Regions from separate parts of the Staphylococcus carnosus genome, predicted to be linked through region 1. Evidence: predicted binding sites of a transcription regulator. Region 1 holds the regulator's gene; the other holds the start of a gene.

Region 1 (7,433 bases):
CAAATTATGGCCCAACATGGTATGATGCAAAATAGAAAGAAGGAATTTGAATGCCGGAATTACCAGAAGTTGAACATGTAAAACGCGGCATTGAACCGTTAGTATTAAATCAACGTATTGAAGAAGTTGAGTTCTCAAATGCTGTCATTAACGGAAAAGAAATTGGAAAAGATACGATTATTAAACAAATAGATTTACCAATGTTTAAATTATATTCAGAAGGATATAAAATTACACGGGTGGAACGAAGAAGTAAATATATCCTTTTTCACATTGAAACAAATGATGATCAAAGGGTATTGGTAAGCCATTTAGGAATGTCAGGCGGGTTCTTTGTTGTTGATACATTAGATGATATTATTGTTCCAAATTATAAAAAACATTGGCATGTCAATTTTAAATTAAGTAATGGTAAACAACTTATTTATTCAGATATACGCCGTTTCGGTGAAATCAAGAATGTAGCAGATTTATCTGCGCATTCTTCTTTTTCCGATATGGCCCCTGAACCATTTGATGAAAATGCCTTTGCTCATTTTAAGCATCAATTAGAAACGAAAACATATCATAAAAAACCAATTAAACAAGTGATTTTAGATCATAAAGTTATCGCAGGATGTGGAAATATATACGCTTGTGAAGCTTTATTTAATGCAAAAATCAATCCTGAACGCAGTGCAGATTCATTAAATGATGATGAACAAAAACGTGTATTTGATGAAGTAGTGAAAGTATTACGTTTGGGTATTGAAAATGGCGGCACAAGTATTTCTTCATATCGCCATGCTGATGGTAAAACAGGTCAAATGCAAAATTACTTGCAAGTATATAAAAAGAAAGTTTGCCCAGTTTGCGGCGGACCGATTCAAACAAAAGTCATTGCGGGCAGAAACACACATTATTGTCCCCAATGCCAAAAATAGTATGAAGGAGTCATTTTATGGGGAAAGTGATAGGATTAACAGGCGGAATTGGTACAGGAAAATCTACTGTATCTAATTTATTGGAAGTTCATGGTTTTAAAATCGTGGATGCAGATGTCGCATCGAGAGAAGCGGTTGAAAAGGGCTCTGAAGGTTTACAACAAATAAAACAAGTATTCGGTGATAAAGCCATTGATCAAAATGGAGAAATGGACCGTAAATATATTGGCGAAATTGTATTTAATGATGCCAAAAAACGTAAAGAACTTAACCAAATTGTACATCCTATTGTCAGAGAAATTATGGATGAACAAAAAGAGCAATATTTAAGCGAAGGTTATAATGTCATTATGGATATACCATTACTATTTGAAAATAATCTTCAAGATACAGTTGATGAAACTTGGTTGGTCTATGCATCTGAAAGCATCCAAGTAGAAAGATTGATGGAACGTAATGACTTGTCTCAAGAAGAGGCAAAAGCAAGAGTTTACAGCCAAATTTCTATTGATAAAAAACGACGCATGGCTGATCATGTAATTGACAACAGAGGTACACTATTAGAATTGAAACAAAATTTAGAACAACTGTTGATGGATGAAGGTTATATCCAACAAGCTGACTATAACCAAGAGGAAGAATAAGTAAGCCTTTTCATTTGTTTTAGCACACTTTAAATTACTTATCATTTACGATAAGTAATTTTTTTGTTTATTTTTGTAAAACGCTTTCATTTTTAAATTATTATGCTATACTGATTCCATAAAGTATAACACATATAAAAACGAGGGGTGCTTTTTATGACAACGAATATTGCAATTAATGGAATGGGACGCATTGGACGTATGGTATTACGTATTGCTTCTAAAAATGATGATTTAAACGTAGTAGCAATTAATGCGAGTTATCCCCCAGAAACAATTGCACATTTAGTAAAATACGATACGACTCATGGTAAATATGATGGTGAGGTAGTACCTACTGAAAATGGTATTCGTATCGATGGTCATGATATTAAATTAGTTTCAGACCGTAATCCAGAAAACTTACCTTGGAAAGATTTAGATATCGATATTGTCATAGAAGCTACAGGTAAATTCAACCATGGCGATAAAGCAATTGCTCATATCAATGCCGGTGCTAAAAAAGTATTATTGACAGGACCTTCAAAAGGCGGACATGTTCAAATGGTTGTTAAAGGCGTAAACAATGATAGCCTTGATGTTGAAGAGTATGACATTTTCAGTAATGCTTCATGTACTACAAACTGCATTGGTCCAGTTGCTAAAGTATTAAATGATAACTTTGGAATTGAAAACGGCCTAATGACAACTGTACATGCTATTACAAATGATCAAAAAAATATTGACAATCCTCATAAAGATTTACGTCGTGCACGTTCATGCAACGAAAGCATCATCCCAACTTCGACAGGTGCTGCGAAAGCACTTAAAGAAGTATTACCAGAATTAGAAGGTAAATTACATGGTATGGCGCTTCGTGTACCAACTAAAAACGTTTCACTAGTTGACTTAGTTGTAGATTTGAAGAAAGATGTAACAGCTGAAGAAGTGAATAAAGCCTTTGAAGATGCAGATTTAGACGGTGTTTTAGCTGTTTCTGACGAACCATTAGTTTCAGTTGACTTCAATACAAATCCTAACTCAGCAATTGTTGATTCAATGTCAACTTTAGTTATGGATGATAAAAAAGTAAAAGTTATTGCATGGTATGACAACGAATGGGGTTATTCAAACCGCGTTGTAGACATTGCAGTACAAATTGGCGAATTATTAAATGCTAAAGAAAAAGCAACAGCATAATTACACATATTCAAATATATTTTCACCAGCTGATTGGAAGTAGGGCTCCAGTCGGCTGGTTTTTTATGTAATAAATCAGAAATGTTTCGCTTTCTTTTGTGTGAAGAAAGATTATAGTATAATAGGCATAATTAATGTGAGAGGTGAAAATGAATGAAATGCCCAAAATGTAATTCGACGCATTCTCGTGTAGTTGATTCCAGACATGCTGACGAAGCAAATGCAATTCGCAGACGCCGGGAATGTGAAAATTGCGGCACACGTTTTACAACATTTGAACATATAGAGATGAGTCCATTGATTGTTGTTAAAAAAGATGGAACACGCGAACAGTTTTTAAGAGAAAAGATTTTAAATGGGCTAGTTCGTTCATGTGAAAAACGTCCGGTCGGTTATCAGCAATTAGAAGATATTACAAATAAAGTTGAATGGCGCTTGCGTGATGAAGGCCAAGCGGAAGTATCTTCACGAGAAATAGGGAAACATGTTATGAATCTACTGATGCATGTCGATCAAGTATCGTATGTACGTTTCGCCTCAGTCTATAAGGAGTTTAAAGATGTTGATCAGTTGCTCGAATCTATGCAAGGTATTTTGCAAGAAAAGAATAAACGGAGTGACAATTAAGTATGTTCAATCAAGATGATTTTGGTATTCGACCGCAAGATCCGTTTAATGTATTTCAACCTGATAAACTTTCAGTTACACAATTAGAAGTATTGAATCGATTGATTACACCTTTAATTGGAACACAAGCCATAGGTGTTTATCATTACTTATCACAATTTGCAAACTCAAGCGTTAATCATTCAACCAGTCATTACGTTATTATGAGCGAATTGAAAATTAATCTTGGGGATTTTCGTGAAGAAATGAATCGGCTTGAAGCTATTGGATTAATTAAAACTTATGTTAAACATGGAAAAGAAAACTCTCATTTTGTGTACGAATTGATTCAACCGCCGACACCTAAGCAATTTTTCAATGATCCTATGCTTTCTGTTTATCTTTATAAAGAAGTGGATAAAAAACGTTTTCAAGAATTAAAACATTATTTTGAGCGACAACAAATGGATTTAAGCAATTATCAAGAAGTGACTCGCAACTTTACTGATGTGTTTAAAGTACCTAATCAAGCTTTTGATGCGATTCAAAAAAATGATATCCCTCAAACTGCTTCTTATAAAGGGATTAATTTAGATAGAGTCCATTTTGATTTTGAAACGCTGTATCAACTATTAAGCAATCATTTTGTCAGTTCAGAAATTGTCGAAGAACAAGCAAAAGGTCTGATTACTCAGCTTGCCGTTTTATATGGTATTACTCCAGAAGGCATGAAAGGGTTGATTTTAAAATCATTAACAAGCGGACAACGCATTTCTTATGAAGAATTAAGAAAACAAGCTCGCTCTTTCTATGCTATAGAACATGAGAATCAATTGCCGGCTTTAGAATCTAAAGTTGATATACAACCTTCTCCAGTGCAAAAACAAGAAGTTGTTGAATTAACCCAAGCCCCGCAAACTCCTGAAGAGTTTGAAAGCTGGTTTGAATTAATGGATTCAACGAGCCCGATTGATATGCTAGCAAGCTGGTCAAAATCCGAACCTACATTGAAACAAAAATATATGATTGAAGATTTGATGGTAAGGGAACAATTGCCGTTCGGTGTTATTAATATATTATTGCAATATGTGATGTTGAATAATGATATGCAGTTGCCGAAATCTTATATTCAAGAAATTGCATCTAATTGGAAAAAGAAAGAATTGGCATCAGCTGAACAAGCGTATCATCACGTAAAAGAAATGAAAAAAGCGGAAAAACAACGTAAAACCAAACAAAACAATAACCAACGCAACTTTAAGAATTATGGTCAGCAAGTTGCATCAAAAGAAATTACTCCAGAATGGCTGATTAGAGGAGATCATAAAAAAAGACGCGGCAAACAAAATAAACCGCAAACCGATTCTGGCGATCAAAGTTTAGCTCAAGATAGAGCGGAGTTTTTAAAACATTTAAATGAAACATGGAAGGAGGATGACGAATGAAGCGGTTCAGTAATATAATGCAGACATCTCCTGATTTTCAAAAGCGATTTGAAAAAATCAAGAAAGATGTTATTAACGATCCAGATGTAAAACAATTTTTAGAAACGCATCAATCAGAATTAACGAATCGAATGATTGATGAAGATTTGAACATTTTACAAGAATACAAAGACCAGCAAAAACATTATGATGGTCATGATTTTGCAGACTGCCCGAATTTTGTTAAAGGGCATGTGCCAGAACTTTATATTGAAAACGACCGTATTAAAATCAAATATTTACCTTGTCCTTGTAAAATTAAACATGATGAAGCTCAACGAGAAGCACATCTTATTACATCACATCATATGCAGCGAGATACATTGAATGCTAAATTAAAAGATATTTATATGGACAAACGTGATAGATTAAATGTTGCGATGGTTGCTGATAAGTTTTGTAAAGATGTAATTGCAGAAAAGGAAAATGTAAAAGGTTTATATCTATATGGATCTTTTGGGACAGGGAAGTCCTTTATTTTAGGCGCAATTGCGAATCAATTGAAATCAAAGAAAATACCTTCAACCATTGTTTATTTACCAGAGTTTATTCGTACTTTAAAAAATGGCTTTAAAGATGGTTCATATGAAAAGAAATTACAACGAATCAGAGAAGCCAACATATTAATGTTAGATGACATTGGTGCAGAAGAAGTGACACCGTGGGTAAGAGATGAAGTCATCGGTCCATTACTTCACTATCGTATGGTGCATGAACTTCCGACATTGTTCAGCTCGAACTTAGATTTTAATGCACTTGAACATCATCTTTCTATTACACGCAACGGTGCAGAAGAGACCAAAGCTGCTAGAATTATGGAGCGTATTAAATCTTTAGCAACACCGTATGAACTTGTTGGAGAGAACTATCGTGACGATTGAAATTTTGAAAAAATGAGTTATAATAAAGATAAATCTGAATTAACGTAAAAAATCGAGGATAAGATAGATTGCTTCTTGGTACACAGAAAACTGTTGTTGATGAGAATACAGTTATCATCGTAATTTGTTACTCCCTCGTTGATATCGATATTCGTAATGAATATCCGGCTCAAGACCGTTATCTTATGCAGAGATAGATAAATTCATGTGGGAATCATGTTTTTATCTGAACTAGGGTGGTATCGCGATAACCTCGTCCCTTTATTAGGGAGGAGGTTTTTTTGTTTTTACGTAGAGGATTATATATTGGAGGCGTTTATGAATGGATAAAATCAATATTACTTTCCCAGACGGAAACAGTACAGAGTTTGATAAAGGAATTACTACTGAGGAAATTGCTCAATCAATCAGTCCAGGACTTCGTAAAAAAGCCGTGGCTGGTAAATTCAATGACAAAATGGTGGATTTAACTCGTCCATTAGAAGAAGATGGATCAATTGAGATTGTGACACCGGGCAGTGATGAAGCACTAGAAGTTTTACGTCATTCTACTGCTCATTTAATGGCACAAGCATTAAAACGTTTGTATGGGGATGTTAAATTCGGAGTTGGACCAGTTATTGATGGCGGCTTCTATTATGACTTTGATACAGATGTTAAAATTTCTTCTGATGATTTCCCTGAAATCGAAAAAACAATGAAACAAATTGTGAATGAAAATTATAAAATTGAACGTAAAGTAGTGAGTCGTGAAGAAGCAAAGGAATTCTTTAAAGATGATCCTTATAAATTAGAATTAATTGATGCGATTCCTGAAGATGAGTCAGTGACATTATATTCACAAGGTGAATTTACTGATTTATGCCGTGGAGTACATGTGCCATCAACTTCTAAAATTAAAGAATTTAAATTATTATCAACTGCAGGTGCTTACTGGAGAGGCGACAGCAATAATAAAATGCTGCAACGTATTTACGGTACTGCTTTCTTCGATAAAAAAGATTTGAAAGCACACTTGAAAATGTTGGAAGAACGAAAAGAACGCGATCACCGTAAAATCGGTAAAGAATTAGACTTGTTTATGAATAGCCAACTTGTTGGTGCTGGTTTACCACTATGGTTGCCAAACGGTGCAACAATTCGTCGTGAAATCGAACGTTATATTGTTGATAAAGAAGTTGCACTAGGTTATGACCATGTTTATACTCCTGTAATGGCCAATGTAGAACTTTATAAAACATCTGGACACTGGGATCACTATCAAGATGACATGTTCCCACCAATGAAATTAGACGAAACAGAAGAAATGGTACTTAGACCTATGAACTGTCCGCACCATATGATGATTTATAAAAATAAACCTCATTCTTATAGAGAATTGCCAATTCGTATTGCAGAATTAGGTACAATGCATCGTTATGAAGCAAGTGGTGCTGTATCTGGACTTCAACGTGTCCGCGGTATGACTTTGAATGACTCTCATATCTTTGTAAGACCGGATCAAATTAAAGAAGAATTCAAACGTGTTGTTGAATTGATTCTTGATGTATATGAAGACTTTGGTTTTGAAAATTACAGTTTCCGATTAAGTTATCGTGATCCTGAAGATAAAGAAAAATACTTTGACGATGATGAAATGTGGGAAAGAGCAGAATCAATGTTGAAAGAAGCAGTTGATGAAATGGGCTTGCCATATGAAGAAGCAATTGGTGAAGC
Region 2 (7,433 bases), 910 kb from region 1:
ATTTGATTTTTAGCAAGATAACCATGCAAATTCATAACACCAAGACCTACTGAGTGCAGCTCACTATTAGCTTTGCGCACACCCGGAGCATTTTGGATATTTGCTTCATCACTTACAACTGTTAAAGCATCCATACCAGTATGCACTGAATCTCTGAATTTACCGGATTCCATTACATTTACAATATTTAATGAACCTAAGTTACATGAAATATCACGTTTAATTTCATCTTCAATACCGTAATCATTAATAACTGATGTTTCTTGTAATTGGAAAATCTCAGTACATAAGTTACTCATTTTAATTTGACCGATATTAGAGTTAGCATGTACTTTGTTCGCATTATCTTTAAACATTAAATAAGGATAACCTGATTGCAATTGTGTTTGCGCAATTGTATTTAACATTTCACGTGCATCTTTTTTATGTTTTAAAATATTAGGGTTTTTAACCATATCATCGTAATATTTATCCAAATCAATATCATCCAATGTTACACCATATTCGTTATAAACAGTATGTGGTGCAAACATATAGAAGTCTTCACCGTTTTTAGCAAGTTCAAAGAATTTAGCAGGTACAATTAAACCAGTAGAGATTGTTGATAAACGGATATCTTCATCAGCATTAACCTTTTTAGTATCTAAGAATTCTTCAACATCATAATGGAAGATATTCAAATATACTGCACCAGCACCAGGTCTTTGACCAAGTTGATCTGCGTAACTGAATCCGCCTTCTAAAGACTTAGCTACCGGTAATACACCTTTGGCAACACCTTTGATACCTTTGATAGCTTCGCCGCGTGCACGAAGTTTTGATAGGTTGATTGCTACACCACCACCGATTTTACTCAACTGTTTTGCTGTTGAATCGATAAAGTTGATTGAATTCAAACTATCATCTACTTCTAATAAGAAACATGACACTAGTTCGCCTCGGCGGGCACGACCAGCATTTAAAAATGTTGGAGTAGCAGGTTGGTAACGCTGCTCAATCATAGATGAAATAAATTGGCGCGCTTGTTCTTTATCACCATCAGCTAAATAAAGTGATACGATAGTTACGTGTTGTGAATAATCTTCTAAATATTGTTTTTTATCATTTGTTTTAAGTGCATAGTCTTTGAAAAATTTACTTGCAGACATATAGCTGGCAAATTTGAAAGGAATACTACGTGCAAAATCTGTTAACTCTTTCAAGTCTTCTTCGCTGTATTGCGCAAATACGTCTACATAGAAATCATTATCGACAAGATAGTGCAAACGTTCAATTTCACTATCGAAATAAATAGTGTGATCTTTAATCTCTTCAAGATAAACCGCTAGCGCTTCTTGGTCTTTTTCTAAGCTGAAAAAGCCATCTTCTTTACGCTTTGTTACCTCATTATTTAATTCAATATGATTATATTGCTTTTCGTTCATTGTCTTCATAAAAATGCCCCACCTTATCTTTAAACTCTTCAACGTCTTTTTTTGTTCCTTGTACTTCAAATTTCATTAAAAGCGGCACCATATAATCTTTAGATATTGTATCGCTGGCTTTCGCAAAATTTTGTCCCCAATTACGATTACCGCTTCCAACTACTCCTCTGATCATTGTGCCGTTATGTCGCAAGAATGTCTGCACAACATCTGGTACTTCTCCAAAACCAATGGTACTAGTGACCAATATATAAGGCTCATCTATGCGTACTTCCGCACAGTTATCATTTGTAATCTCTAAGGTGTTTTCAAATCCTGATCTTGCGATAAAGCGTCTTACGTTTCCTGTGAATGAGAAATAAACTACCTTCATTGAATCACCCGCTTTCTTAAAAAGAACGCGCCATTCTTCATCTCCATAGATTAGGCAGAAGCCATAAATAAAAAACATGACAAGCTGTCTGATTACTATTGTTGTTTCATGAATGAGACCTTGTGCCTGCTGCATGTTTGCAATTTATTACGATATTAGAATGCACTTTTCTATAACACTACATATTGTGGTTTCTTAATTTACGAGTTACATCTGCTTGATTGTAAGCTTATTAATTTTTCATGTTCTAAATTGAACGCAATTACAAGAATACCAACGAGCTTAAACTGCTTTCAACCATTAATTACACTTTAATCATGAATTAATCGCTTAAATGTTACTTTGTACTTTCAAAATAATGAAGTGTGAAATTGCTTTAAAATAGTTAATTTTAAATTTAGCGATTTCTAACTCAACCACAACATATAGTGTTAGATTTCGTTCTTCAATACTATATTATGTGATTCATTATACCTAACACACTTTGTAATTTCAAAGAGAATCACTGTCCAAAAATTTATTTTAAATTGTCATAATCGATGTAATAAGCGCCACATCTATCGTTCAAGAACAAAACTTTTTTAAAAAAAGTGCTTAAAATAAATAATTGTAGTTTTACCCTTGATTTTTTAAAAAATTATGCACTTCTTGTAAAATCAAGCCTTCTCGAAATATGGGTCTGATAGGCTTGATGCAACTCTTTTAAAATCCATAAGTATTAACATTTCAAATTGAGGAAGAATTCATCCAACTAAACAGAACATATGTTCGATTAAATTATATCGATTCTTTGAAAGAATTGCAAGGTCTTATAGCCACGTCAATTTGAATTATGCTAAGATGATATACGTTAAGTTTTGGAGAAAGTAGAGGCGAAAATATGGATCCCAAAATAAAAGGCATCATTGCAATCCTCATTTCAGCAATCGGTTTCAGCTTTATGTCGCTATTTTTCAGACTTTCAGGAGATTTACCTGTCTTTCAGAAGTCATTAGCACGTAATTTAGTTGCAATGTTGATTCCTTTATATTTCTTATATAAATATAAACAACCCATGTTTGGTAAATTGAGCAGCCAACCCTTGTTGATTACCCGTTCTACTCTTGGATTAGTCGGTGTCTTATTAAATATTTATGCCATAGATCATATGTTATTAAGCGATGCCGATACGTTAATGAAATTAAATCCTTTCTGGACAATTTTATTAAGTTTGGTCTTTTTACATGAGAAAGTACGTAAATATCAAGTTACCGCTATGGTAGTAGCGATTATCGGAATGTTGTTTGTTGTGCAACCTCAATTCTCATCAGCTATGATACCTGCAATCGGCGGTTTATTCTCAGGAATTTTTGCTGCTGCTGCTTATACGTGTGTTCGTGCATTAAGTACACGTGAAGCACCTTATACAATCGTGTTTTATTTTTCATTCTTCTCGATTGTTGCGTTAATTCCGTTTGTAATATTCACATATGAACCTATGTCAGGTATGCAAATTATATACTTAATTGGTGCGGGTTTATCTGCAGCAGTCGGCCAAATTGGTATTACACTCGCTTATAGTTATGCTCCAGCACGTGATATATCAATATTCACTTATGCATCTATTATTTTTACTGCCATTATGGGGATTGTTATTTTTGGAGAATCACCAGATTTATATGCAACACTTGGTTACGTTATTATTATCAGCGCAAGTTATTATATGTTTGAAAAAGCACGTCGGCAAGGACGAAAAAATAAGCCTGCGCGTGCACATAAAGGAGGAAATTAATAGTGTCAAATGAAGGACGCAAAAAAGAAGAATTAGAAGATATTACGTTATTAGGAAATCAAAATAATACGTATAACTTTGATTATAGACCTGATGTTTTAGAAACATTCGAAAATAAACATCAAGGAAGAGATTACTTTGTGAAATTTAATTGTCCTGAGTTCACATCACTCTGCCCTATCACTGGACAACCTGATTTTGCGACAATTTATATTTCTTATATCCCAAATATAAAAATGGTAGAATCTAAATCATTAAAACTTTATCTGTTCAGTTTCAGAAACCACGGCGATTTCCATGAAGATTGTATGAATATTATTATGAATGATTTGATCGATTTAATGGATCCTCACTATATTGAAGTCTGGGGAAAATTCACACCGCGTGGTGGTATTTCAATCGATCCTTATACAAATTACGGACGTCCAGATTCTAAGTATGAACAAATGGCTGAATACCGTATGATGAATCACGATTTATATCCAGAAACAATTGATAATCGCTGATAGAAATTAGAGTGTCCGTTTCGGGCGCTCTTTTTTATTAATTAAATAATATTCTACCTTTAGTGTAATAAACATATATAATAATATTAAACAATTTTCAGAATTTTCTTGTATATTTTTCCTCGATAGCTTAAAATTATTTTTAAGCGGTTAGGGGGAAAATTATGAATAAAAAACAATACACGCGCGAAGAGGTTGTCAATAGCATCCCACGTACAGGCTTCTTCGGACATCCTAAAGGACTTAGCACATTATTCTTCACTGAATTTTGGGAGAGATTCAGTTACTATGGTATGAAAGCCATTTTAGTTTACTACCTTTACTATTCAGTCGCTAAAGGCGGCTTCGGATTAGATGAATCTGTTGCGATGCAAATCGTAGCATTATACGGCACATTAATTTATATGTCTGGTGTAATCGGCGGTTGGATAGCTGATCGGATAACTGGTACGCAAAATGCCGTATTCTTCGGTGGAATATTTATAATGTTCGGTCATATTATTTTAAGTTTACCAGGTAGTTTAACAGCTGTAATGATTGCATTATTGCTATTAATCATCGGTACAGGTTTATTAAAACCTAACATTTCAACAACTGTCGGAGAATTATACGAAAAAAATGATCCTCGTGTAGACTCAGCTTTTACAATCTTCTACATGGGTATTAACGCAGGTGCTTTATTATCACCTCTTATTACAGGTTACTTACAAACTCGTGTCGGTTTCCACGCAGGATTCGCTACTGCAGCAATAGGTATGTTTATCGGACTCGTTCTTTATTGGACTAAACGTAAAAAGTATTTGAATTTAGCTGGTTTAACAGTACATAACCCAATGACAAAAAGTGATGTAAAGAAATTTTCGCTTATCACAATAATTGTTGTAGTGGCATTTGTACTTTATCTTGTTATCTTGAAAGCTTTTAATGCATTAACTATCGAAAACTTCAGCTTACTTGTCACTATTCTTGGTATTGCGTTACCAGTATACATTGTGACACGTATGTTAATGAGTAAAGAAGCAACGCCAGAAGAAAAATCACGTGTACGTAGTTATATTCCATTATATATTACGTCAGTGGCATTCTGGATGATTCAAGAACAAGGATCAACAATCCTTGCAAACTTTGCAGATAAAAACACACAATTAAAAATGTCAGAACTTACTGGCGGAGCCATTCATTTTGATATTCCAGCAGCCTGGTTCCAATCACTTAACCCTATTTTCATTGTTGCACTCGCTCCAGTATTCGCAACATTATGGGTGAAACTAGGCAAACGTAATCCATCTACTGTAATGAAATTTGCAATCGGTGCGATTATTGCAGGTCTTTCTTATCTCATTATGATGATTCCGTTAGCTGGCGGTTTACACAGAGAATTAATTAACCCTATTTGGTTAGTACTTAGCTTCTTACTCATAACAATTGGTGAACTTTGTATTTCTCCAGTAGGTTTAGCTACAACTACTAAACTTGCACCTTATGCTTTCACAGCACAAATGATGAGTTTATGGATGTTAAGTAATGCGACAGCTCAAGGATTAAATGCACAACTTGTTGTTGTCTATAAAACAATGAATCCATCACAATATTTCATGTACTCAGGTTTATTAACAATTATTATCGGTGTCCTGCTCATTATCGTTTCTCCAATGGTTAAACGCGCTATGAAAGGTATCCATTAACTTTTAATCTATATTCGGTTTAGAACAAGCAATAGTTCTGAACCGTTTTTTGTTGTAAAAATAATCAAATCCCCATCTAATAACTCTAAAAATTACTATATAATTGCTAACTACAATATTCTGAAAATTGTAAACATTATTATTTTAAGAAAATTATTGAAACTATTAATTTTTGAGAGTACAATCTAATATAATCAGCCCGTTTAGGATAGAAAGGTCGGGATCAATTTGCAGAATAATTTGCATAATCAGCATGTTCAAGAAATTCCACAAAAAGGATTCTTTGGACATCCAAGAGGATTAGGAGTACTGTTCTTTGTAGAATTTTGGGAGCGATTCAGTTACTACGGAATGCGCGCACTCTTAATCTTTTACATGTTTTACGCTATAAAAGATGGTGGCTTGGGCATGGACGAGGTTACAGCCCAATCCGTAATGTCTATTTATGGTTCACTTATCTTTATGACTACCATTATTGGAGGATGGATAGCAGATAGGATTACAGGTACTCGCGGTGCTACAATGTACGGTGCAGTATTAATTATTGTAGGTCACGTTGTATTGAGCTTACCGTTAGCAGATATTGGGTTATTTGTATCAATGTTCTTTATTATTATAGGTTCAGGTCTTATGAAACCGAATATTTCCAACATTGTTGGACGCCTGTATCCTGAAAACGATTCACGTATCGATTCAGGTTTTGTTATTTTCTACATGGCTGTAAACATGGGTGCTTTGGTAGCTCCTCTTGTTTTAAACCAATTCTCTGATAATCATAAATTCCATCAAGGATTTTTAATTGCAGCAATTGGTATGGCTGTGGCACTTGTTATTTACTTAATCTTTAATAAACGTAATCTAGGAGATGTTGGTTTAGCACCAACTAACCCGCTGTCATCTACTGAAAAGAAACGTTACGGCATTATTTTTGGCGCTATTGCAGCACTCATCGCTATTGTATTAGTAATTACAATATCTACTGGTACATTTTCATTCGATTTGATTAGTACAACGGTATTAATCTTAGGTGTTGCTTTGCCAATTATTTACTTTACGATTATGATCCGAAGCAAAGAAGTGTCAGATGATGAACGCTCACGTGTTATTTCATTCATTCCTTTATTCATTATTGGCGTTATTTTCTGGTCAATACAAGAACAAGGATCAAATGTATTAAACATCTTTGCATTCAAAGGTACTGATATGACAATCAACCTATTCGGATGGACATCAAGTTTTGGTAAAACTTATTTCCAATCGATTAACCCATTATTTATTGTATTGCTTGGTCCTGTGATTTCTTACATATGGAAAAAAATGGGAGAACGTCAACCAAGTTTAGCAACAAAATTCGTTTGGGGCGCTGTGCTTGCAGGTATTTCTTATATTATGATTGCTTTTGTAATGATGGGAAGTAACGGTCATCAAATCACTGTAAACTGGGTTATTTTATCTTATATTATTTGTGTAATTGGTGAATTGTGTATTTCACCAACAGGTAATAGTGCTGCTGTAAAATTAGCACCTAAAGCCTTTAATTCACAAATGATGAGTTTATGGCTACTTACAAATGCCACTGCTCAAGCGATTAACGGAACACTTGTAAAATTAATCAAACCATTAGGCTACCAAAATTATTTCCTATTCTTGGGCTGTTTAGCAGTAGTCATCGGA

What was found. Region 1 encodes NrdR, which represses ribonucleotide reductase genes. Its sites were predicted from a motif close to AACACNATATATNGTGTT; they were not measured.
Region 2: the regulator NrdR is predicted to act here: its motif matches at 1,972-1,989, upstream of nrdI (class Ib ribonucleoside-diphosphate reductase assembly flavoprotein NrdI).

The regions. Positions count from the first base shown of each region.
Region 1 covers NZ_UHCT01000001.1:1,261,784-1,269,216, forward strand. The annotation lists gene polA (DNA polymerase I) at 1-35, shown strand, start outside; gene mutM (bifunctional DNA-formamidopyrimidine glycosylase/DNA-(apurinic or apyrimidinic site) lyase) at 51-923, shown strand; gene coaE (dephospho-CoA kinase) at 941-1,567, shown strand; gene DYE31_RS06050 (glyceraldehyde-3-phosphate dehydrogenase) at 1,724-2,746, shown strand; gene nrdR (transcriptional regulator NrdR) at 2,900-3,373, shown strand; gene DYE31_RS06060 (replication initiation and membrane attachment family protein) at 3,376-4,797, shown strand; gene dnaI (primosomal protein DnaI) at 4,794-5,717, shown strand; gene thrS (threonine--tRNA ligase) at 6,040-7,433, shown strand, end outside.
Region 2 covers NZ_UHCT01000001.1:2,176,310-2,183,742, forward strand. The annotation lists gene nrdE (class 1b ribonucleoside-diphosphate reductase subunit alpha) at 1-1,433, opposite strand, end outside; gene nrdI (class Ib ribonucleoside-diphosphate reductase assembly flavoprotein NrdI) at 1,405-1,797, opposite strand; gene DYE31_RS10605 (DMT family transporter) at 2,678-3,568, shown strand; gene queF (preQ(1) synthase) at 3,571-4,074, shown strand; gene DYE31_RS10615 (peptide MFS transporter) at 4,239-5,759, shown strand; gene DYE31_RS10620 (peptide MFS transporter) at 5,988-7,433, shown strand, end outside.